DNA from 4 places in the Paenibacillus sp. FSL H7-0943 genome. Region 3 is predicted to be linked to each of the others. Evidence: riboswitches for the same ligand, from Rfam matches in the RefSeq annotation. Region 3 holds a riboswitch; each other region holds the start of a gene.

Region 1 (6,189 bases), 2.9 Mb from region 3:
CCTTCCTGCAGTCGCGCAAGATGGAGTTCGGAATTTTATTGATGCATGGAATGACGAAGAGACAGCTGAACACCATGGTTTTTCTGGAAAATATGATGATCGGCACCTCTGCCATCCTGACAGGTACCCTTCTCGGGTTACTTCTGGGCAAATTATTTTTGATGATCGGATCTACTTTTTTGGGAATTCCCCTGTTAACCTTTCATCTCCCATGGCAGGCACTTGTGCTTACGATTTGCAGCTTCGTGTTATTGTTTTTTCTGATATCACTTTGCACCTTTGTTTTTATCGGCAATGAGTCACTGATGCGTCTGTTTCAGGGAGAGCGTAAGGCAGAAGAAGAACCCAAAGTATCCTTTGTATTATCTATTATTTCTGCTGTACTGCTGATCAGTGGTTATTATATGGCGGCTACTGCAAAAGCTGCTTCCGTAGAGAAAGTCATGTTTCCGGTCGTTGCGATTACGGTTATCGGGACGTATCTCTTTTATACCCAGCTAAGTATTTGTTTGGTTAAGCTGCTTAAGGACATTCGGCGCTTGTATTGGCATCGTACGAATATCATCACTTTATCCGGTTTGTCCTACCGCTGGAAAGAGAACGGCCGAATGTTTTTTATGGTGACGATTGTATCCGCAGTCTCCTTCACTTCCGTAGGGGTATTTGCATCGATACATACACTTTCCAGAGAGCTGAAATTGGATTATCCTGCAGCAGTGGGTTATGTAGCCAAAGGAAATCAGACGGGTGTACCCTTTGATCAGCATCTGAACGAAATTAAGGAAGAGCTCAAGACGCACGGACTCCCTTATGAGGCGCTTAGTATCCCGATTAAATATGCTGAGGTCGAAGCTCAGACTGGACCCGATCGCACTTTACGCCTTCCCTTGATTGCTTTCAGTGATTATAATCTCGCCCTGCAACGTGCAGGTTTCACAACGGCTGAGCGTGCTCTGGTGGGCAACGAAGGTCTGGTGATGATTGGTTCGCAGCGGGATCGCAGTTTAACAGAAGGCAGAGTAAAAGCGGTCTATTCCTTGCAGCAAGGACTTGTCATTAAAGAAATAGGTTATACCGAGCAAGTCCCCATTGCCGAATATTTATTGCCGGAGCTGGATGGTAGAGATGGCGGGGATTTTAGTGGTGTCGTGATCAGTGACGAGCTTTACAGTGCTATTGATCCCGTGCAGACGGATCTTTATACAGGTTTTTATGTAGAGGATTTTCCGCAGACGGTAGGTATCGCAGCTGATCTTGCCCATAAAGGCAAACAGTCCTATGAAAGTGATTCTCCGTATGCGATTGTGATCAGCGGCACGCTGTTTGAACTTCAGAAAACATTGTATAACACAATGCTTTTTGCTTCCTTGCTGGTGGGTACTGTCTTTTTTATTGCGGCAGGCAGCTTTCTTTACTTCCGGTTATATACCGATCTTGATCATGATCGCAATCAATATTCCACTTTGTCCAAGATGGGGCTTACGGATAAAGAACTCAATCGAATAGTTACGATTCAGCTGTCTTTGTTGTTTTTTGTGCCGGTCGGAATAGCTATTTTACACAGTGTGTTTGCCTTTATTGCGCTTCAACGGTTGTTCTACTTATCTATCGCAACGGAGACAGGCGCGGTGTTACTCGGATATTTGGCTGTTCAAGGACTATACTTCTTTTTTATTCGCAGCCGCTATTTACGCAACCTGAAGAAGAACTTGATATGAGAAATGGGGGTAACAAGATGCAAGCATGGATTACAGATTTTATGGAGCAGTTTGGTTACTTCGGTATTTTTCTGATGCTGGCCTTTGAAAATATATTTCCACCAATTCCTTCAGAAGTGATCCTGCCCTTTGGAGGATTTATGACGACTACGACGAGCTTGACGATCCCTGGTGTAATCATTGCTGCCACGGCTGGCTCACTACTGGGTGCAGTAATTCTCTATTATATTGGCCGATTATTGGATGTGAGCCGGTTAGAGAAACTGGTTGAACGCTGGGGGGGCCTAATTCGCGTCACTAAAAAAGATATCCACAAGGCTGACGCCTGGTTTGATAAATATGGCTACTGGACTGTATTGTTTTGTCGGATGGTTCCGCTGGTCCGCAGTCTGATTTCGATTCCGGCGGGAATGTCGGGCATGAAATTTGGAGTATTTATGATCTTCACAACGATTGGCACATTGGGATGGAATTTGCTGCTTGTGCTTATTGGCGCGGCATTGGGCGAATCCTGGGAAGACATTGCCATGTACATGGATGTGTACTCCAATGTAGTCTATGTACTAATTGCTGGCGGATTAGTTATCCTTGGGTTTCTGTACTTCCGCAAACGCAGCCGGAGAATGAACACTGAGGGCTAAGCGGGTAGAGGACTGATAATAGAAATGACTATTAAAAAGGAGGGAAACACATGGAGCTATTAACGATTATTAAAGCCATTATTTTGGGGCTTGTTGAAGGTTTAACCGAATTTGCTCCAGTATCCTCCACGGGTCATATGATTATTGTTGATGATATGTGGCTGAAATCACAGGAGTTATTTGGACAATATACGGCAAATACCTTCAAAGTAGTTATTCAACTGGGTTCAATATTAGCGGTTGTTGTGATTTTTAGAAATCGGTTCATTGATTTGTTAGGCTTAAAGCGTTTCAGCCGTAAGCAGTTGGATCCTGTAACAGAGGAGCTACCGCAGTTGGAGCAGGGCGGGCATCTCAAGCTGACTCAGGTTCTGGTAGGGTTAGTGCCTGCAGGTGTGTTAGGTGTTCTGTTTAATGATTATATTGATGAGCATTTATTCTCTACCTCAACAGTGTTAATTGGTCTAGTGATTGGGGCTGTATTAATGATTATTGCCGATCTGTTTGGGCCGAAGAAGATCAGAACTGAGAGTGTAGATCAGATTACATACAAACAGGCACTTGGTGTAGGTCTTGTACAGTGTTTTTCGTTATGGCCTGGATTTTCACGCTCGGGCTCGACGATTTCTGGTGGCGTACTTCTCGGGATGAGCCATCGTGCCGCTGCTGATTTTACGTTTATTATGGCAGTACCCATCATGGCAGGTGCCAGTCTGTTGTCACTGATGAAAAACTGGCAATATTTCACCATGGATGCATTGCCGTTTTTTATCGCAGGCTTTATTAGTGCCTTCCTATTTGCGCTGTTATCGATGCGATTCTTCTTAAAACTGATCAATCGTATCAAGCTCTTACCGTTTGCTATATACCGTATAATTCTTGCTGCTGTAGTATATTTCGTATTTTTCTAAGTCCGTTATAAGGAATCGATATAACAGAAGTCCCAGTAATCTATTGCAGATTGCTGGGGCTTTCACGTATGATGACATCAGATTAAGACACTCAAATGATGAATGATATCGGAGACAGGTGCTGACCGGAAAATAGTAATTCGGTAGGCTTAATAGGGAAATTCGGTTCGAAGCCGATGCGGTCCCGCCACTGTAACGGAAGAATCTCGAGCAACAGAGGTCACTGGCAATTTACTACTGCTGGGAAGACTGCTCAAGATGTTGACGCCGCTAGCCAGGAGACCTGCCTGTTTCAACAGCACTGCTTCACCTACGGAAGATAGGGAGGTGTTAGACGTTAACCATGGGTATATCATGGGCGTCTTTCCCTTTGACTTTTTTAGGGAAGGGCGCTCTTTTTTATAGGAAAGCAAGTAGCTTTGGAGTTTGAAATAAGAGATGGAAGAGGGAGTGTATCGAGATGACGAATAAAGTAAAAGTAAGCAATCTTGGATATCCGAGAATCGGAAAGAACCGCGAATGGAAAAAGACACTGGAAGCCTACTGGCAGGGGAAAATAAATGAGGAGCAATTCCGCTCCGAAATGGCAGCAATTCAGCTGCAGCATTTGAAGACCCAGCAAGAGGCAGGAATTGAGCTTATTCCGGTAAATGATTTTACTTTTTATGACCATGTGTTGGATACGGCTGTTATGTTTGGAATTGTACCTCCACGGTACACGTATGATGGCGGCGACATCGGGCTTGATCTTTATTTTGCAATGGCCCGTGGTAATGCTGAGGCTACTGCCTGTGAGATGACCAAATGGTTCAATACGAACTATCACTATATCGTTCCAGAGATCGGCACACAAACACCACGCCTGACTGAAAATAAACCTCTAGCGGCTTATCGTTTTGCTAAATCGCAGGCAGGGATTGAAGGTAAACCGGTACTTTTAGGTCTGTATACCTTCCTTAAGCTGTCCAAAGGTTACGCAGCGGCAGATATCGCCAAGATTGCTGCACGTTTTGTTCCAGTCTATGTTCAACTGCTACAGGAACTGAAGCAAGAAGGGGTAAGCTGGGTACAAATCGATGAGCCAGCGATTGTTACAGGCATAAGTAAAGAAGAATTAACACTGCTTAACTCGATATACACAGAAATTGCCGGCTCCGTGCCGGGCTTGAATATTATTTTACAGACGTATTTCGAAGCTGCTGAACCGTTGGAGGCACTGCTAGAGTTGCCTGTTCAAGGCTTGGGTCTTGACTTTGTGCACGATGGTGGAGCGAATCTGGCTTCTATCGAACGTCTTGGCTGGCCGAAGGACAAATGGCTGGGTGCCGGAATTATTGATGGACGGAACATCTGGCGTTCCGATTTAGACGCTAAGCTGCAACTGGTAGAAAAGCTCAGCGTTCATGTGCCGCTTGATCGTCTTATTCTTCAGCCTTCTTGCAGTCTGCTGCATGTCCCAGTCACCGTTCAAGGTGAGGTGAAGCTGAAGGCGACAGTTAAGAATGCGTTAGCTTTTGCCGATGAGAAGCTTGCAGAGCTTAGTTTGCTCGGAGCAGCCCTCGCAGATAAAGGAGAAGCTGCTAAAGCAGCGCTGGCCGCTAGTCGTGAAGCTATTGCAGCATTCCGCGCACTACCTGAGCGTGGTCGTAAGGATGTGGCGGAGCAAGTGCTTGCACTTGCAGCTTTGCCGGACCAACGCAGTTTGCCTTTTGCTGAACGCTTAAAGGTGCAGCAAGAGAAATGGCAGCTTCCACTTCTGCCAACCACTACAATTGGTAGCTTCCCGCAGACAGTAGAAGTGCGTCAGGCGAGATTGAAATGGCGTAAAGGGGTCTGGAATCAGGAGCGTTATGATGGATTTGTTCGTGAGCAGATCGCGGATGCAATTACCTTCCAAGAAAAGCTAGGTCTGGATGTTCTGGTCCACGGTGAGTTCGAGCGTACAGATATGGTGGAGTTTTTCGGAGAAAAGCTGGACGGATACTTGTTTACTAGTAATGGCTGGGTTCAATCCTACGGTTCCCGTTGCGTTAAGCCACCGGTGATCTACGCGGATGTTGCATTTATACAGCCTATGACTGTTAAAGAAAGTGTCTATGCACAATCGTTGACGAAGCTTCCGGTTAAAGGAATGTTGACGGGTCCTGTAACTATCCTCAATTGGTCATTTGTACGTGATGATCTCAGCCGGGAAGAGGTAGCCAATCAAATTGCTCTTGCCCTTCGCCATGAAGTAAAAGCGTTGGAAGATGCAGGCATCGAAATGATTCAAGTGGATGAGCCGGCTATACGTGAAGGACTTCCGCTTAAGGCAGAAGACCGTGAGCATTACCTGAACTGGGCAGTGAAGTCGTTCCGCGTTGCTACGAACCATGTGAAGGCTACGACACAAATTCATACGCATATGTGCTATAGCGAATTCAATGACATGATCGATTCCATATCGGCTATGGATGCTGATGTAATCTCCATTGAGACTTCACGTAGCCATGGGGAGCTGATTATCAGCTTTGAGGAGCAGGCCTATGATAAAGGAATCGGTCTTGGAGTGTATGACATCCATAGCCCGCGGGTTCCGGCTGTAGAAGAAATGACGGCGAATATCGATCGTGCGCTGCGGGTGCTGGACCCTGAACAGTTCTGGATTAATCCGGATTGCGGTCTGAAAACACGTGGCTGGCAGGAGACAGAGGATGCACTACGTAACATGGTAAGCGCTGCTGCTATTGCGAGGGAAAAGTCAGGGGTTATTGCATCAAAATAGACATAAATAAATTAGAGCCAGGGTAATTTACCCTGGCTTTTTAGTTCACTTATTTTTTTATAATCAGCTACTTGATAATAATTCTCAATCTTGTTAGAATGAAAAAGAAAAAGAAGGAACCGTGGAGGGTCCCTTCAGGCATTTACTTATTTACT
Region 2 (6,189 bases), 370 kb from region 3:
TTTCTAGCTGTGATTTCATAATCCGTTTCATGATGTCGATCGCAGGAACAGTGATCCGGGATAATTCCAGGTTCGCTGTAGCTTCAGCATATTTTTCACGGAAAGTACCTTTGCCAAGCTCTTCATCGTAGAAATCTTCCAATCCTAGTGGACGGCCATTTTTATCTGTCCAGCCCATGACCTTTTTCACCTCATGAGGGCAGAAGAGGTTCCAATGGCTGCGCGATTCTACAGCTTCCATGAACAGGTCAGGTAGGGAGACGCCATGGAACACGTCATGTGCACGCATGCGCTCGTCACCGTTGTTCAGCTTAAGATCGAGGAAAGCGAGAATATCTTTATGGAATACATCAAGATAAACAGCTACAGCACCTTTACGTGTGCCCAACTGGTCTACGCTGACTGCTGTATTGTTCAACTGGCGAATCCAAGGGATTACGCCGGAGCTTGTGTTCTTGTGGCCACGGATATCCGAACCACGTGCTCGTACTTTTCCAAGGTAAACGCCGATGCCGCCACCCATTTTGCTTAGACGTGCTACGTCTGTATTGGAGTCAAAGATACCCTCTAGGGAATCGTCTACAGTATCAATAAAGCAGCTGGATAGTTGTCCAGCGACCTTTTTGCCGGCATTGGACATTGTAGGTGTAGCAGCAGTCATGTAGATGTTGCTCATAGCCCAATAAGCTTCTTTTACAAGCTCAAGACGTTTCTCAGCTGGCTCACGGTGCATCAGGTACATAGCAATAATCATATAACGTTCTTGTGGAAGCTCCATTACACGGCCGTCAAAATCATGCGCCAAATAACGGTCGGATAGCGTAAGCAGGCCGATATAGTCAAACAAAAGGTCGCGTGTATAATCGATACACCCGCCTAGTTCGATAATTTGTTCTTTGGTGTAATGACTTAGAAGTTCTTCGCGATAGATTCCTTTTTTCACGAGATCCGTAATTAGTGGATACAATTCACCGTAAGGCTCTTCTGGATAAGCTTTGTAGCGGCGATGAACGGCAGCTTTTTTATAAAGGGTAGTCAGAAGGGCGCGGGCAGCTGCGAACTTCCAGTTAGGCTCTTCTTTTGTTACAAGCTCTAGAGCGCTCATGGTGAAGGCATTGCTGATTTCTTCTCCACTTACCGAGTCACGACGCAGTTTGGAATTCACTCCACGCAGCAAAGTTTCTTTATTTAGTTGATCGAGACCTTCCAGAATACGGTCAGCGTAGACGGAGAGACGGTTCTCATCAAAAGCCAGTTGGCGATTATCAGGTTTTACTACGAATTGCGGCATAGTTAGTTCATCCCTTCTTATTTCAAATTAATTTTCAATATCAAAAATTGATATATTATAGCGCAGCAGGCTGCCACAGAAAGACCTCCGAGCCGTTCATGCTGGCCGGAATGTCGATAATGCGTTGGTTGGAGCTTCCCCGGTAGAGAAGCGTAGTATCTTTCAGTTCTTCTACAAATCTTCCATCTATTAACACCTGACACTGTTTAAGTAGATTCCACTCCGGCGTACCGGGAAGGGCTGTAAGTTCTTCGTACGTATAACCACTGTAAATCCAGATTGAGAACCCTGGCAGTACAGTGCGAAGCTCATGAATGAACCCCAGCAACTCTTCTGCTGAGAAAAAAGGATCGCCGCCTGCCAGTGTCAGACCATCCAGCAAAGGGTTAGCGGCGATTTCTGCAATGATTTCATGTTGTCGTTCTAAGGTGAAGACTTCTCCATATTTAAAGTTCCATGTCTCGGGATTAAAACATCCCGGGCAACGATGGCGGCAGCCGCTGAGAAAGAGGACGGCCCGCATGCCCTCTCCCTCGTTAATCGACTCCGGATAGTAACCGCAAATATTCATAGATGCTTAACGCGATCCCGTACTTCAGCTTGTTTGGCGGCATTAAAGCGGGTCTGATAGTCGCCGGTTAAATAACCTGTAACTCTGCGCAAACGGCGGATGTGCACGTCATTCTCATGTGCGTTGCAGGAAGGGCAGTTTGTCCCAATTACGCCTTCGTATCCACAGCTGGAGCAGCGGTCAATCGGATGGTTAATGCTGAAATAACTGACCTGTTGTTCGAGCGCATATTTAATGATTTTGATAAAAGCCGATGGGTTGTTGCGGGCATTGCCGTTTAATTCGACATAAGAAATAGCCCCGGCATTGCAGTATTCATGGAAAGGAGCTTCCAAGCTGATCTTCTGAGCAGCACCCAGATCGAAGTATACAGGGATGTGAAAAGAGTTCGTATAATATTCACGGTCGGTTACGCCCGGAATGGAACCCAGTACCTTGCGGTCAACTTTGGTGAATTTACCGGACAAACCTTCTGCTGGAGTTGCGAACAGGGTGATGTTAAGATCCAGTTCCTCACTTTTCCGATCGCAATAGTCCCGCATATGACGCACGATAGCCAGCGCCTTGGCATGAACTTCCATATCCTCGCCATGGTGTTTACCGTACATAGCTTTCATACATTCCGCCATACCGATGAAGCCAAGAGACAGACTGCCATGCTTCAGCAGATCGCCTACAGTGTCATCAGGTGCAAGATGTTCGCCGCCTTCCCAGACGCCTTCTCGCATCATGAAATCGGAAGCTTTAGCTTTTTGTGCGGTTTGGATGTGGAAGCGATGAAGAAGTCCTTCCAGCGCAATATCCATGTAATGATTTAGATCTTCATAGAAGCCAGCTTCGTCTGCGATGGTACGTCTGCCTGTTACTGTGCCGTGTGCCAGACCTAGCCGAACCAGATTCAGTGTATTAAAGGAAAGGTTGCCCTTCCCAGAGCAATGATTACGCCCAAAACGGTCACCGAGCACTCGGGTTCGGCAGCCCATTGTAGCGAACTCCGTATCAGGATCACTTGGATCATAATACTGCAAGTTGAGCGGAGCGTCCAGATTAGCGAAGTTTGGATATAGTCTGCGCGCAGAACATTCAGCCGCTTTTAGGAACAGTTCATAGTTAGGATCGCCTTGCTGTTGATTGATTCCTTGCTTGCATTTGAAGATTTGAATCGGGAACACCGGTGTTTCTCCGCTGCCAAGTCCGTTCATAGTTGCGGTTAGCAGAGAACTGATCACAAGCTGACCTTCTGGTGAAGTACAAGTACCGTAGTTGATGCTGGTAAACGGTATTTGTCCACCGGATCGGCTGGACATGGTATTCAGATTATGTACCATACTTTCAGCCGCTTGCAGAGTTTCGATTTCGGTTTCCTTTAGTGCAAAACGGAACGCTCTTGGATATAACTCCGCCAGATCGGTCCGGCTCATCGTAATCTCGCCCAAAGATTCATCAGCTTGTCCTTCTTCAAAATAATCCAGACCCTTGCGGAACAGCTTGGCGAAGGATTTGGTTACATAAGGTGCCAGATCATAGTCGAGTTTATTGGCGGATACACCACCATATTGAGCATTTTGCTGGGATTGGAAAATAATCGCTACCAGAGACATAGCTGTCATTATTGAGTTCGGAGGACGAACGCTGCCGTTGCCGGTATTGAAACCTTCACGGAGAAGTTTATCAAACGGGATAAAAATACAGTTCGTCGTTCCAATCGCGTATTGATCCAGATCATGCACATAGACGACATTGTCATCAATAGCCTGCACTAGCTGTGGCGGCATCGTAAAATTGCGGGCGTACCATTTTGAATATTCACTGCCGAACTTGCTCATTTTACCGGAGAAACTCTCTCCATTCAAATTGGCATTCTCGCGCAATAGGTCCATATCCCGACTGTCGATAATATCCCGGCCTAAATCAATGAGCTCTTCTAAAAGAACTTCCCGTGCATTTTCTACTCCATTAAATTGTCTCTCCAACAACGTCATTGTACAGCTCTCCTCTCAGTATAAAAGAAAAACATCTATCATCAAATCCATATATCCATAAGAAGTTGGACTGCTATAAGCAGTCGTATATTTGTTCAGATTACATAAAAAAAGCATCCCCTACCCGAGGATGGCAGAAAATGCCCGATGCGTTATGTAAATATCCACACGGATATTTGCAGAGGTCTCTACGCAGATGACCGCATGCGGACACCATCCCTGTTCCTCGCAGGCATCAATAGTTGGTGTCGTCGAAACAGGTAGGTCTCCTGGCTTCCGTGGGATCTCTCGGCGCCTTCCCAAGGGTGTTCCTAACCCTCAGTGGCATTTGCCGGGAGATGTGGATTCTCAAGCTTCCCAGAAGCTTAAGAAGGCCATCCGGTTACAGTGGCGGGACCGCAGCGGATTCTCACCGCGCTTCCCTATTAAGCTCTAAATCCGGTTAAGGATCAAAGCGCCTGTCTCCACTATATTTTGTTGTCGTTAGATAAAAATAACCCAAGATGTTGTGTTTGTAAACAGTTTTTTAGAAAACCCGCGCGGGGAGCGGGTTCTTTAAAAGTACTCCACAAATGATCCACAGGCTGTCCATAAGTAATCCACAATTGATCCACAGGGAGATGCGAAATGATTCATAAATTGTCCGAAAAGATGCCACAAAGAGTCCATAAATATAGTGCAGATGACCCTAGAATTTGCTCATGAGAAAATACCCTTAGCCCAAAGTCATATTTTGGAGTAATCAGAAGAAATAGAAGAGATAAGGGAGGATAATCTTGCTTAGTTTGTGACAGAGCGGTGGAATTGTTACAATGGGAGGAGACAGCTACTATAAAATTTCGAGGAGGTATTCTCATGCCTATTGCTGAAGTTACAGTTATTCCAATTGGAACAGGCAGTACCAGTCTTAGCAGCTATGTTGCGGATATGCAGCGGGTGCTGAAGACAGTAGAAGGGATTACTTATGAACTTACGTCCATGGGGACGATCATCGAAGGGCCTCTGCAACGCATTTTTGCCGCGGTAGAAGCTTTGCATGAGTCTCCTTTTGCCGCAGGTGCAGAACGTGTCTCTACCTCACTTAAAATAGACGACCGCCGCGATAAACCCTCTACTAGCCGTGGAAAGTTAGAGTCTGTGGAGCGTAAGCTACAGGTGGATTAGCATTTTAGAAGGGCGGAAAACAGGGAGAAATAGGCTTGCGTTTCTGGCTGGAAGTTGTATAATATTTTTTGTTTGACAGAAAAACAGCGTTAAGCTGGTGTAGCTCAGGGGTAGAGCAACGCACTCGTAATGCGTAGGCCGGGGGTTCAATTCCCTTCACCAGCATATCTAAGAATGGCGCAATGGCGCGGTTTTCCGGGATTCCGGGACCGTGCCATTTTTCGTTAAATCCCCCTGACTTCTTCCATTCTTCTACCCTTTATCCGAGTAAAGTGGGTGTCTCGTCAATTTTCTCCACTTCTTTTCGGGTTCCTAGAATAGAATCTCAGATACATCGGGGCACTGCTTCCTGCAAGTTGGGGAGAACATGTGAATAAGTACCCAGGGTGATATTTATTGATGAATGGCCTAATCTTTCCTGAAGTCGAATATGATGGACAGCCAATGCCGTTCCCTGTTCTTCTGGAGAAACGTATCAAGGAAGATAAGACATGGCGCGAAATCGCTAATGAAAACGGTATGACTAGTGGTCACTGTCGAGCAGACGGAAGGTGTGGCGCAAGCTGACAGCAATCAGAATGAAGAATGGTGGAGGAGGAGCAGCATAAGCTGCTTTTCTCTTGCGGGGGCAGATCGGTTAGATGGTAATTACTATAAAAATAAAAAAAGACACCACAAGGTGTCTTAGTACAGATACTTTTCGCTCGAATTTCACGAGCTCGTCAGTGAACTGAGTTCATAAGCAAGACTGGCTACGGCTAACAGATGAAGAGATAAAGTAATATCAATGTTAAAATGTGCGGTAATATTAATTTTCATAGATAACCACGCTCCTAAAGTATAAATACACATAAAGAAAACTTTATAAAGCGCTTGGCCTGCCATCATCAGTGCCAGGTAGCCATCCTGTACAGACGCCTTAGCGTTTCGACAATAACATTATACTTAATATTTTGTGTTTTGCCAAAAAAAGGACCCCCTATTCTTGGTCGGGGTGGCGGTTCTGTGTGGTTTCTCAGCGCTTTGGAATCATGATGGTCATTGAGGCTCCACGCACGCGGCTGCAGAATGATCAAATGGAAGTTACGTTTCGGTATTCATATCTGCTGTATGCTCTGAACTTGATTATCCAAAATAACGGGCAGCAAGTTCAGAAGGTTAACGGATTTTTTATTGATACA
Region 3 (6,189 bases):
CTTTGAGGATGAGCTCCTCACCATTTAAGGTGTAATCTTTACCTTTGGTCAGATACTTTCCGTTGGCACTAATGGTGGTTAGCTTATTTCCGTTCAGGTTCAGCTTAACCTTGGTATCTTTGATTTGTGCACCTTTTTTTAGGTAGACCAAATCGCTTTCGGTGCTGGAGGAACGCTCCTTCAGACCAGACATTAATACATTGTGGAGTTCAGGATCAGACCACTTATAAGTTTTACGGTTGAAATGCTGCCCGTTATCCCAGAGCATGGAAGTCATTTTCTTTTCTTTCAAATAATAAGTCAGATACTCGAAGAATTTAAGCTTCTCGCCCTGTTCAATCACACCCGTGTCTTTATCGAAACCTAATAAACCAAATTCGCCGACGATGACAGGGATGCCTTTAGCTACAAATGTATTGTAAACGTTATCAAAAGTTTGAGTGATATCGTTTTTTGTATCTTTTTCAAACGTGGTGTAGCCGGCAATGTTCACACTAAACGGCCAGAAGCCATAGAAGTGAACGGTCGCAATAATATTTGGATCGTTCAGAGCCGTAATCGTCTTATAGAGATGATCCATTCTTGTTTGCGTAGGTGAAGACTCTAATGAAGGTAATACAAGTGGGCGGAGGTCGTTTTTCCCACCGGATTTCCGCACGATTTGATAGAAGGAGTTATTGAGTTCAGTAAGCATTTGCTCCATTTTTGCTTCGTCCGTACTTCCACCATCGGTGAACCGAGGCTCATTTATGCTCTCGAACATCAGCTTATCGGATTTGTCCTTGAAGCGATCGGCAATTTGAGTCCAGGCTGCATTATAACGCGCCAGCGTTTCATCGTGTTTTTCTTCCATATGGCTTACCCATAGCCAGGAATCATGATGGACATTAATCATGACATAAAGCTTGGCGTCCAGTGCCCAGCCGACAACTTCTTCCACACGGTCGAGGTAGGCCTTTTCTAGGGTATAGTCTGGTGCCGCACCCATGTGAGTATCCCAGGTCACAGGAATCCGAATGCTTTTATAGCCTTGAGCGGCGATCTTTTTAATAAGTTCTTGGGTCACACGTGGATTGCCCCAGGAGGTTTCATCCTCACCTGTAGCATCTAAAGTATTGCCGAGGTTCCATCCGGGCTGCATTTCGTCTACATAGGATTGGATCTTACTCTTTGGCGCTGCCTTAGCTTGTTGCTCGTCCTTAGTTGCAGCTGCGGCCATGGATGAGAACAGAGAGAGCAGAAGAGCGGTGACAAGTGTCAATGATAAGAAGGATTTCTGGATTCGCGTAGTCATTGAATTCTCCTTTGTGAGATAAATTTAGGATGCTTGGACCTGGCTTTGACGCTGTACTTGGTGGTTAAATGAACGCAAACACCTCCAGTGTTATTTTTGTAAACGCTTTCTGAATATACCCTAACATAGAATACACTTAGCGAGTACCTTACTAATTTGTGGTAAATTCATATAAGAATTAGTGATTTAAATTAATTTTCCCCACAGTTGGATAAAGAAATGATTTAAATAACCCCTAGTCGTAGAAATTGGTTATTCAATAGGATTATCTCTAGCTGCCCGCTATACAAAAAAGAAATATAACATGACAAAAGCATATATATTAGATATGATGAAGCATGAAAATTTAAAATTAGAAATAGGTGCCAACTATGAAGTTGCGGAAGTACAATCATAGATTGGTTAAATGGAAAGCGGGTGTGAATCCCGCGCGGTCCCGCCGCTGTGAAAGAGGAGTCCTTGCAAAATGCCACTGGGAAACTGGGAAGGCAGCAAGGGTGATGATACTTGAGCCAGAATATCTGCCTTTTTCTGTTACACCATCAAACTCTACGATCGATAGAGAGGTGCTTGAATAGTGTTTGCCAGCTATTACTGTGGTTCACTATCTTAACCTCTTGACGTTTATGTTGAGTGGTTTTTTTGTGGTTATGAGAAAGTTTATTCTGTTTTTTATCATAGGTATGAAGGGAAGGGTTATGGAAAAATGAAGAAAAATAAGTTTTTAGCGTGGTTACTAATTGTAGCTGTATTTATTACGACATTCTCTACAAGTGTAATCCCGGCTCAAGCAGATGGAGCAAGCTCTACCCTTAAAGGGTATGTATCTGTATCCGTAGAGAAATTCACCTTAGGCCAAGGGTATATTAAGGAACCTATTAAAGTTCCGATTTATGAAGGCGATAATGGCGCATCTTTAATAACACGTGCGCTAGGTGATGGGAATTATAGATATTTAGGAAATATAGATAGTGGTTTTTATTTATCAGAAGTTAAAGATAGTGGCAGAAGCGAAGTCAATATTCCACAATATATTTTAGATATGATTTCAGCCGATGGGAATACAGTCGGCACTAAAGCAGACCCCGAGTGGTTAAGTCAGTTTGACTACACCTCCATGTCGGGTTGGATGTATGCAGTAAATAATGTGTTTCCTCCGTTTGGGATGACCGATTATAAGCCTCAAGACGGTGACATCATTCGAACTCAGTTCACCACTTATGGCTATGGTTCTGATCTTGGCGGCTGGGGGGAAATCCCAGTTCAACTTGCCAATAAGGATGCTTTAACTGCGGAAATCGCCGAGATTAACAGTGCCCCTAATAAAGAAACTATTTTGGACAGACCAGTAGTGCAATCGGCAGTTTATGAAGCCTATTCCGTGCTCGAAAACATGGCAAGCTCTCAAATAAGTGTAGATCATGCGCTTGTCGGTCTTAATAATGCATTAGACATTGAACCCCCTGTTATTACAGTAAGTGGCATACAAGATAAACAGGAAGTATCCAATAAAGAAATAAGCTTCAAAGTAGCTGTCACAGACAATGTATATAGTGACATTACTCCAGAAGTGAAGCTGAATGGAGTTACTTTATCACCCGCAAATGGGGAGTACAAAGCTACTCTGAATTCAGGCATTAATGCAATTGCTGTAACGGCTCTTGACGGAGCTGGAAACAAAACAAATGTAACTTATCAGGTTACTTACAAACTGGAAACTACAGTTGCCGTCAAACAACAGTTAGATAAAAACCTTGCTTATATTTTAAATACTGTAAAGAATCCAACGTTTGGAACAGGCAGCGGAGAATGGTCGATCCTTTCTCTGGCACGGGCGAACTATACAGTACCTAACGGTTATTATGATCTCTATTACAATAATGTAGCTACGAAAATAGCATCAATCATTAAAGAGGATGGAAAACTCGACGCCAATAAAAGCACAGAGAATTCCAGAGCGATTCTAGGACTTACCTCTATCGGAAAAGATATCACAAATGTTGCGGGATATGATCTGAGAAAAGCACTCGCTGATTATCAATATATCCAAAAGCAAGGCAATAATGGTCCGATTTTTGCTCTGATTGCGCTAGATAGCCATAACTATGAGATTCCTGTAGTTGATGGAGTTACAGAACAGACCACAAGAGAAAAACTAGTTCAGTATATTTTAGATAAAGAGGTTAAAAAAGGTACAGCAGAAGCTGGTGGCTGGGCATTAGGCGTAACCAAAGCCGATGTCGATATGACTGCGATGGCGATGCAAGCTCTTGCACCTTATTATGCATCCCGTGATGATGTAAAAGCCGCCGTGGATCGGGCCATCCAATGGCTGTCCGATAACCAAAACAATCAAGGCGGATTTACAAGCTGGGGAAGCACTAGCAGCGAGAGTATCTCGCAGGTAATTGTAGCCTTAACTGGTGTAGGTGTAGATCCGCACACTGACGCTAGATTTGTTAAAAGTGGAAATTCGCTTATTGATGCATTACTTAGCTTTGCTGCACCTGAGGGTGGATTTAAGCATATCCTCACAGGCAAAGTAGACAATATGGCAACGGACCAAGGTACGTATGCTCTTGTGTCCTATGATCGTCTGATCAATCATAGCAACCGTCTCTTTGATATGAATGATGTACAATTAGAACAACCTACTACTGTTGTAGCCAAACAACAATTAAATAAAAGCCTTGCCTATATTTTAAACACTGTAAAGAACCCGTCGTTTGGAACAGGCAGTGGAGAATGGTCGATCCTTTCTCTGGCCCGGGCGAACTATACAGTACCTAACGGTTATTACGATCTTTATTACAACAATGTAGCAACGAAAATAGCATCAATCATTAAAGAGGATGGAAAACTCGACGCCAATAAAAGCACAGAGAATTCCAGAGCAATATTAGGACTTACCTCTATCGGAAAAGATATCACAAATGTTGCGGGATATGATCTGAGAAAAGCACTCGCTGATTATCAATATATCCAAAAGCAAGGCAATAATGGTCCGATTTTTGCTCTGATTGCGCTAGATAGCCATAACTATGAGATTCCTGTAGTTGATGGAGTTACAGAACAGACCACAAGAGAAAAACTAGTTCAGTATATTTTAGATAAAGAGGTTAAAAAAGGTACAGCAGAAGCTGGTGGCTGGGCATTAGGCGTAACCAAAGCCGATGTCGATATGACTGCGATGGCGATGCAAGCTCTTGCACCTTATTATGCATCCCGTGATGATGTAAAAGCTGCCGTGGATCGGGCCATCCAATGGCTGTCCGATAACCAAAACAATCAAGGCGGATTTACAAGCTGGGGAAGCACTAGCAGCGAAAGTATCTCGCAGGTAATTGTAGCCTTAACTGGTGTAGGCGTAGATCCGCACACTGACGCTAGATTTGTTAAAAGTGGAAATTCGCTTATTGATGCATTACTTAGCTTTGCTGCACCTGAGGGTGGATTTAAGCATATCCTCACAGGCAAAGTGGACAATATGGCGACGGACCAAGGTACGTATGCTCTTGTGTCCTATGATCGTCTGATCAATCATAGCAACCGTCTCTTTGATATGAATGATGTGCAACTGGAACAACCAGAAGAACCGGGGCCTGGGCAACCAGAGGGTCCGAAAGAACTTCCGTTACCTTCTGGGGAGAACCCGAAAGTTGAAATCCCAAATGACGCTAATGATTATATCGTTCCGATCAGCACTGGAGATAGCAACAAAGAAATCACAGTAGCTATTTCGGAAGAAAATCAATCGAAGGTTAGTGTCAATTTACCAAGTAACAGCGACCTTCCTCAGATAGAGGCCATAAAAGGTAACGTATCTGTAGTCATTCCTAAGGGTGCAAAAGTTACAAGTGGGGATGCCTCTGCGATTGAACTGATTTCAGCTTTAACCGGTGCAGAATCTGCACTAAAAGATAGTGTGAATCAGATTATTCCTGGGGACAAGAAGCTTGATAACATTCTTCAAGCATTTTCCATGGGTGGTAGTGCAAGAGTAGAATTCAGTCAATTTATTACGTTAACCTTTAAGGACCTTAAAGGAAAAGAAGCTGCTTATATTCAAAATGGCACCCCTCATGCCATTCAAAAATTTGCAAGTGATGACTTAGGTTTTGCAAGCGGTAAGTCTGAGTATGCCTATGATAGTGGAAATGACTTAATTGTAAAAACCAATCACTTCACTGACTACATTGCGTATGCTTCCAGTGCAGTACAAACACCTGGCGGCGACGGTGGTAATGGTAATGGCGACGGTGGTAGCGGAAATGGTGAAGGAAATGGCGGCAACAATGGTGGCAACAATGGTGGCGAAACCACTCCATCGAAACCATATGTAACCCTGTCCGTGGATAAGCTTACAATTAATAAGGGATATGTTGTTCCATCTGTACAGGTAGAGCTCCAATCTGGTGACACGGTGTGGTCTGTACTAAAAAGAGTGCTGGATAGCCGCGGTATCGACTATAGAGATTCCTGGAACAGTGACTTTGGAAGTGTATATGTTGAATCCATAGCTGGTGATGGGGAATTTGACCATGGCAGCGGCAGTGGATGGATGTATAATGTGAATGGGAAATATCCTAATTATGGAGCATCTTCATATGACCTAAGTTCCGGGGACAGAATTCAGTGGCGTTATACTACGAATTTGGGTGTGGATCTAAATGCACCGATACCAACTACAAGCCCTACTCCAACCCCAACGCCTAAGCCTGGTGCTACTCCTGCTCCTGGTGGGGGAGCTAATCCGGAAGCCGGCGTTGATCCAAATGTGAGTCCATCTCCAACAGTGACTCCTAAGGATCCTAACCAGACAAATGATATTAAACAACTGTATACAGATGCTGATAAGATCTCTTCCTGGGCTTATTCAGCGATTGAAACAGCTA
Region 4 (6,189 bases), 170 kb from region 3:
ACTGAGATCAACTTACATCTCTCCCCCCTTGACCTACTGAGACCAACTTACATCTTTCCCCCTGACCTGCTGAAACTAGCCTACGTCTATCCGCTCCTGACCTACTGAGACCAGCTTACATCCCTCCCCCTTGACCAACTGAGATCAGTTGGCTCGCACTTGCTCCCAATCTGCTATAACCACAAACAGCAGAGCAGCGATCTCCGTTACTGGAGAACCGCTGCTCTGCTGGTTTTAACAATATTATGAAGCCTATAGTTTGAAGCTGGACAATGTCTTTTGCAGATCTTCTGCGAGCACCGCTAAATACTGAGCTGAAGCCGACATTTCCTCCATTGCGGATAGTTGCTCCTGACTCGCTGCACTTGTGTCCTGAACACCTTCTGCACCTTTGCTAGATATAACGTTGACCTGTTCCATAGCTGCTGCCACACCTTGTGATTCCATGGCCACATGAGCAACCGCTTCTCTAATCTCCGCTGTCTGTAAGGTAGCTTCTTTAATGGAAGTCTGAATCTCATGAAAAGCTTGAGATACCAGATGACTTTGAACTACGCCATTGGTGACTAGCTCAGTACCCAAAGCCATGGATTCTACTGCGCTTTCGGTTTGCTTTTGGATATGTGTAATAATATCTGTAACCCGCAAAGAACTATTTCTAGTTGCTTCCGCCAGATTACGAATTTCTCCAGCAACTACAGCAAATCCCCGTCCATGCTCACCAGCCCGTGCTGCTTCTATAGAAGCATTGAGCGCAAGCAGATTCGTCTGTGTAGCAATACCGTTAATCGTTGTAATAATTGTATTAATCTCTTGTGACAATGTCCCTAGATTAGAAACAATCTCCTGACTCTGAGTTACACTGAGGTCAATTTCCTTCATCTGCACAATGATTTGGTCTACAGCCTCTACTCCACGATCCGATGAACCGGAAACTACTCCCATTAGATCCGACATTTCATAGCTGCTGCCCTCTACGGCTGCAATATCATTGGTCATTGCTTTTATTGAACGTGTTGTACTGTTAATGCTCTCTGTCTGCTCATCAAATCCCGCAGCAATCTCTCCAGAAGATACAGCGATCATTTGTGAAGCCAATGAGGTCTGCTCAGCACTAGCGCTCATCTCTTCCGATGAAGCTGACAGCAGTTCTGCACTCTCTGCAATCCCTTGCATCATCTTCCGCAAGCCCTGCAGCATATTGTTAAATGAACTGTTAATTTGGCCGATCTCATCCTTAGCGGTGTAAGTTGCTACCACAGTCAAATCTCCATCTTCTGCCCGCTTCATTAGTCCTTGCAGTTCTTTAAGGGGTTTTGTTATCAGTCGAATAATTGCAATACTAATTACGAAACAAATCACCCAGGCGAACGTAATCATTATGGTATTGTTTACCCGCATGCTTTTAGCGGTTGCCATGGAATCTGAATTGTGTTCATCAGCATCTTTAAGCAAAGAATCACTAATTCCTTTAAGTAGGTTGATCATTTTTTCACGGGATTCGTTAAATTCGCCTGAAAATACTTTATAGGCCTCTTGATTATGATTACTATCAGCAATCTTTATAATGTTATCCCGCTGTGCACGATAATCTGGCAAAAAGGATTCATACTCTTTGATTTTACTTACAATAGCAGGATCATTATACTGAATCGCTTTCACCTTGTTCATAAGTTCATTATTATCCTGAACCTTCACTTGGATACTCTCAGAAAGTTCTTTGTTTTTGCTGGCATTTACGCTAATCAAACGCTCCAAAAGATAGGATTCAATAGCCCGATTATTCGTACGCATCTGCCCTACGTAAGAAACAGGCAATAAATTTTCATTATATGTCTCATTTGTTTTTTCGGCCATTTGGGTCATCGTAATGATGCCTATGCCACCTACAACATTAACCATGATTACAGCGAATACCAAAAGCAACCCTATTTTGTATTTCACTTTCAAATTTTTCATCTACACTCCGCCTTCACATTATCTTATGATCTATCTATTTTTATCGGTCGGAAGGGCTAAGAGTTTGATGATTTTTTAAATATTGTGTCGAATAAAAGTATATATTGTCATAAAACGACTTTCCTCAAATATAAAAAGGACGGGCACCCGATCCGCTATTACTCCGAATCCAAGTGTGCCCGCCTACTCAAACTTCCTCTTCCTTATTCTCCAGAGGTATAGTACCAGTACAAAGTATCACCGTTCTGCAAAATATAACTGTCTGCACTGATGCTTGGATCCGCATCCCGGTTCGTTTTATACTTCCATCCGCTGCTTGGGCCTCCATCAAATTCAGCCAACCCTTCAATAGATTTCACGTAGATGCTTCCAGCGTTGCCGGATGATACTACCTTAGTCCCTAATTGACTGACTAGTAAGCTATAAGCCGTTTCGCCCTCTTTTAGAGCTACTGTTGTACTGGCTAGGATGGTTCCTTTCCGGCTATCTCCAATCACTGAGAGGGTAGCGGTAGCTTTTGCTGGAGCAATAACAGACGATCCGACAGTCAGAGACTGAGTATAACGCGCTACGCTCGGTACGCTGTCTTTAGTATAACCGGTAACAGTCAGTGTATAGCTATTTGCCGGGAGACCCCCATCAACAACAGCTACACCTTGTTCATTCGTGATTACCTTCTTATCACCAATCGAAACCTGCACACCTGCAGCCGGTGAGATAACCGGATCAGAAGTGAAGCTTTCCTGATTCCACACCCACTTTTTCTGTGAAACCTTTACAGTAAAAGCTTCATTAGCTTTTGGCTGTGATGGGGAAAGCACCACAGAATCTACAACCTGTGTATTTTCTCCTGCATAATAGACAAGCACACGATCGGATTCCTGTAGTTCGAACGCATCCATACCCACACTTGGATATATCCACTCCCCGCCGCGTGATACCACGAAGCTCCACCATCCGTCGTAAGTACCTTGCGAAACTCCATGGATACCTGATACAAAGTTGCCATAAGACGATTTGGTGATATCTACTTTAAAATCATCGGTAGACCCTAGTTGTTGCAACGCTTCAAGGGCATTGGAGGCTTTTAAAGTCCCCTCACTAATCAACCCTTCCGGGCCTTCAACGGTAAGCGAAGCTGTTACATTCTTAGAAATCACCTTTAGAGCTTTTGTATATTTAGCAATCGTTGGGGCTTTACCTTCACGGTAGCCAGTTACAGTCAGTGTATAGTCACCTGCGGGCATATTTCCTGAGAATACGGCCTCACCTTTAGCATTCGTCGTTACCTTGTGAGCTCCAATTTGGACCTGAACACCCGCAGCTTTTGCAGTTACAGGAGAGGAAGTATTCGTAGCAGCGTCCCATTTCCACGTCTTACTAGTTACAGTGACGGTAAAAGAATCGCCCTCTTTAAGATTTGCTTTGGAAAGCGTAACGGAATCCACAAGCTTAGTGTCGTCTCCGGCATAATAAACCAGTACCTGATCTGAATCTTTAAGTACAAAATCACTCATGCCTACATCGGGATTAATCCATTTTCCGTCACGCGATACAACATACATCCATCCGTCATAACCACCAAAGCTTCCAGCAGCAATACTTCCGATGCCAGTCACATAACTGCCCGAAGGATTCGTGATCGGCAAGTTCGTTTGAAGCGCCAGCTTCTCTAACGCTCCAAGTGCGTTGCCAGCATAGGCGTACCCTTGTGCCAACGTGGCCTGTGGTCCCTCAATCGTTACTGGAGCGTAGATGAGTGAGCTCTGAATGGAGGATTTGGAAAAATCGTATAGCTTACTGTTGCTTCCTTTATACAGCAAATTATAGGCAACCAGCGCCTGAAGCCCTTGCTCTGTCGCCAGAACATTACTGCTTCCACCACGGCTATGGGTGAAGCTACCATCAGCTAGACGATAGCTAAGCAGGTTCTCCATTAGATCCACTTTGTTTTTGGTGTATTCTAATCCACTAGGATCAACTCCGAAGGATGTGAGTCCAAGGATTGCTTGTGCGCTACTTTCAGCACTGTCACCGTAACCCCCATGGCTATCTTGAGCTGCGGATAACCAGGCTACGGCTTGTAGCCCTGCTAAGTAGGCTTCGGGATTATTTTTATGTGCCGCCAGAGCCGTCAAGGTTATCGCTGTCATATCAGGCTCACTTGCGCCTGAGGTTAGTGCAAAGCCCCCATCTGGATTCTGTTTGGAGAGAATCTCCGTAAGGAGCTTATCCGCCGTCCATTTCGCGTCACTTGGGATATTATATTTACCAGAATCCAGCGCAAGTAAAGCATATACCGGATTATTAAGCGTCTGTTCACTGAGCTTGCTGTTATTATAAATTTTCTCAATCAGATTATAGCCAGGAGTCGTTCCGTTACCAGCAAAGCTAGTAGGATCTGCACCAATCGCTCTCACTGCGAGCACGATTCGAGCATAATCGGTTACATTGGCGAAATTTCCAGCTGCATCCTTTACTTTTTTCTCAAGCTCTGAATGGTAACTAGCTGGCAGCTTGTACCCTGCTTGCGCTAATCCAATGGCTTGCCAATCCGATTGCACGCCACCTTTCAAGAGATATTCTGCAGCCGCATAAGTCGCATCCGCAACATTAATCCGCTCCGCAGCAGTTGCCTCCAGACCGGCGCCAGCGCTCGCTTCTGCAAATATTTGTCCCGCCGGAGCAAGAGATGTTCCTAGAATTGAAATGACCATGAATAAGGCCAGCCCAAGTGCTACAAACTTGGAAGACATGATTTTCTTCATTGTTTAACCTCTTTCTGTATAAGAATGGGTACTGCCGGGAATAAGACGCATAACATAAAGACCGCCCCTTTGGAGGGCGGTCAGGGAAGATTACAAATTGAGGCTGCGGCGCTTGCTTCCTGCCAACAGTCCATCTGTATATGTTCCACATTCTTACCCCACGAAGAATAGAAACGCTCACGAAAAAGGCAGGTCTCCTGGCTAATGCTTCATCGCTGTTCTTCACCTTCCCACCCTACCTTCGGGGCAGTGGCTTATAGAAGAAACGCTCCGCACATACAGTGGCGGGACCGCGCCGGACTCTTGCACCGGACTTCCCTTTTAAGCAGACGACTAGATTGATAGAGTCTGCACCTTTTCCAGTATGTAGTATCTTATTTTGACATCCATAATCATATCTATTAATACATAGCATGTCTATAGAAAAGCTTAGTATGGGCAGCAAAAAAATGAACAGCAATACGCCACCTTCCGGTAGTTATTGCTGTTCAGAAAGCTTGTTATTCTGCTGTTCCTTCCGGACTTGCAGTTGGGGAGGGTTCAGCACTTGAATCAGAAGCTGGTGGAATATTAGGATCGGGATCTACGATCAGTGTAAATCTTCCGGCTTTGATCATACTTTTCTCTAGAATTGTCACTCCAGGCTCCAATGTAACCTCAACCTGATAGGAAGGTTGTTCACCTTCAGTCACAGCTGTTGCGGAAGGCAACCCAGTGCTGTCCTCAGTATCAGAGGAAGGCGTAGGAGACGGAGATGCATCAGCTACAGCATTAGTAGCATCTGCACCTTCTGCTGTTCCTCCAGTAGTGCCAGCGGTATCTGACTCGTCAGCGGTGTTTCCCTCATCCGTCCCATCCGTTAACGGCACTGGACAAGTGCCATTCGTGGCAGCGACCTTAAAGCTTTTATCTATCTCTGTAGACGAAGACATTAAACTAATCTCAGTCGGTTGAAACTGCACACAGTCATCTGCACTTGCGAAGGTGAACACCAATATGCTGCTCCCCTTATCTCCTTCGACGCTCTGATCCTTCAAGTATACTGAAGCTGGAGGCAGCATATTGCCTGCACTCTGAACAGGGGTCGGCTCAGGGCTTGTCCCCGGCAGAGCCGTCTTCGTATCATCCGGACGCAGCATACTGAATACGATAATTGCAATAATCACCAGAATACCCGTAATGGAGCCGGAGATTAAGAGTCGAAATCGGCTGCGGCTGATCCAGCGCGCCAGCGGGGAAGCCAGTTGGGAACGGGCTTCATTGTACACATTTTGCAGAGCAGGCCGAGCTGCCGCGACATAGTTCTTTCGGAATTCCCGATTCTTGAACGCTTCACGATCACTGCTCAGGAAATACTTCAGAATCGCCTTACGGTAACCCGGTTGCAGCTTTTTATTCGAAACCGTAAATAAAGGATTGCCTTGCGACCAAGCAAAAAACCGATAGATGATTTCTTTGTCGG

The links. A riboswitch is a leader RNA that binds a small molecule or an ion and turns the genes downstream of it on or off. The one in region 3 is predicted to bind cobalamin.
Region 1: it holds a riboswitch for cobalamin, as region 3 does, so the genes downstream of both, metE (5-methyltetrahydropteroyltriglutamate--homocysteine S-methyltransferase) here and NSQ55_RS04035 (S-layer homology domain-containing protein) in region 3, are expected to answer to the same signal.
Region 2: it holds a riboswitch for cobalamin, as region 3 does, so the genes downstream of both, NSQ55_RS02430 (anaerobic ribonucleoside triphosphate reductase) here and NSQ55_RS04035 (S-layer homology domain-containing protein) in region 3, are expected to answer to the same signal.
Region 4: it holds a riboswitch for cobalamin, as region 3 does, so the genes downstream of both, NSQ55_RS04720 (DUF4430 domain-containing protein) here and NSQ55_RS04035 (S-layer homology domain-containing protein) in region 3, are expected to answer to the same signal.

The regions. Positions count from the first base shown of each region.
Region 1 covers NZ_CP150148.1:4,954,405-4,960,593, reverse strand. The annotation lists gene NSQ55_RS21790 (FtsX-like permease family protein) at 1-1,718, shown strand, start outside; gene NSQ55_RS21785 (DedA family protein) at 1,736-2,359, shown strand; gene NSQ55_RS21780 (undecaprenyl-diphosphate phosphatase) at 2,410-3,270, shown strand; cobalamin riboswitch at 3,370-3,576, shown strand; gene metE (5-methyltetrahydropteroyltriglutamate--homocysteine S-methyltransferase) at 3,731-6,034, shown strand; gene NSQ55_RS21770 (DUF1540 domain-containing protein) at 6,181-6,189, opposite strand, start outside.
Region 2 covers NZ_CP150148.1:548,024-554,212, forward strand. The annotation lists gene NSQ55_RS02420 (ribonucleoside-diphosphate reductase subunit alpha) at 1-1,291, opposite strand, end outside; gene nrdG (anaerobic ribonucleoside-triphosphate reductase activating protein) at 1,347-1,862, opposite strand; gene NSQ55_RS02430 (anaerobic ribonucleoside triphosphate reductase) at 1,859-3,844, opposite strand; cobalamin riboswitch at 4,086-4,321, opposite strand; gene NSQ55_RS02435 (MTH1187 family thiamine-binding protein) at 4,700-5,008, shown strand; tRNA gene NSQ55_RS02440 (tRNA-Thr) at 5,102-5,173, shown strand; gene NSQ55_RS02445 (hypothetical protein) at 5,408-5,575, shown strand; gene NSQ55_RS02450 (hypothetical protein) at 6,016-6,189, shown strand, end outside.
Region 3 covers NZ_CP150148.1:919,684-925,872, forward strand. The annotation lists gene NSQ55_RS04030 (cellulase family glycosylhydrolase) at 1-1,294, opposite strand, end outside; cobalamin riboswitch at 1,638-1,838, shown strand; gene NSQ55_RS04035 (S-layer homology domain-containing protein) at 2,001-6,189, shown strand, end outside.
Region 4 covers NZ_CP150148.1:1,092,151-1,098,339, reverse strand. The annotation lists gene NSQ55_RS04725 (methyl-accepting chemotaxis protein) at 253-1,959, opposite strand; gene NSQ55_RS04720 (DUF4430 domain-containing protein) at 2,163-4,727, opposite strand; cobalamin riboswitch at 4,897-5,100, opposite strand; gene NSQ55_RS04715 (glycosyltransferase) at 5,228-6,189, opposite strand, start outside.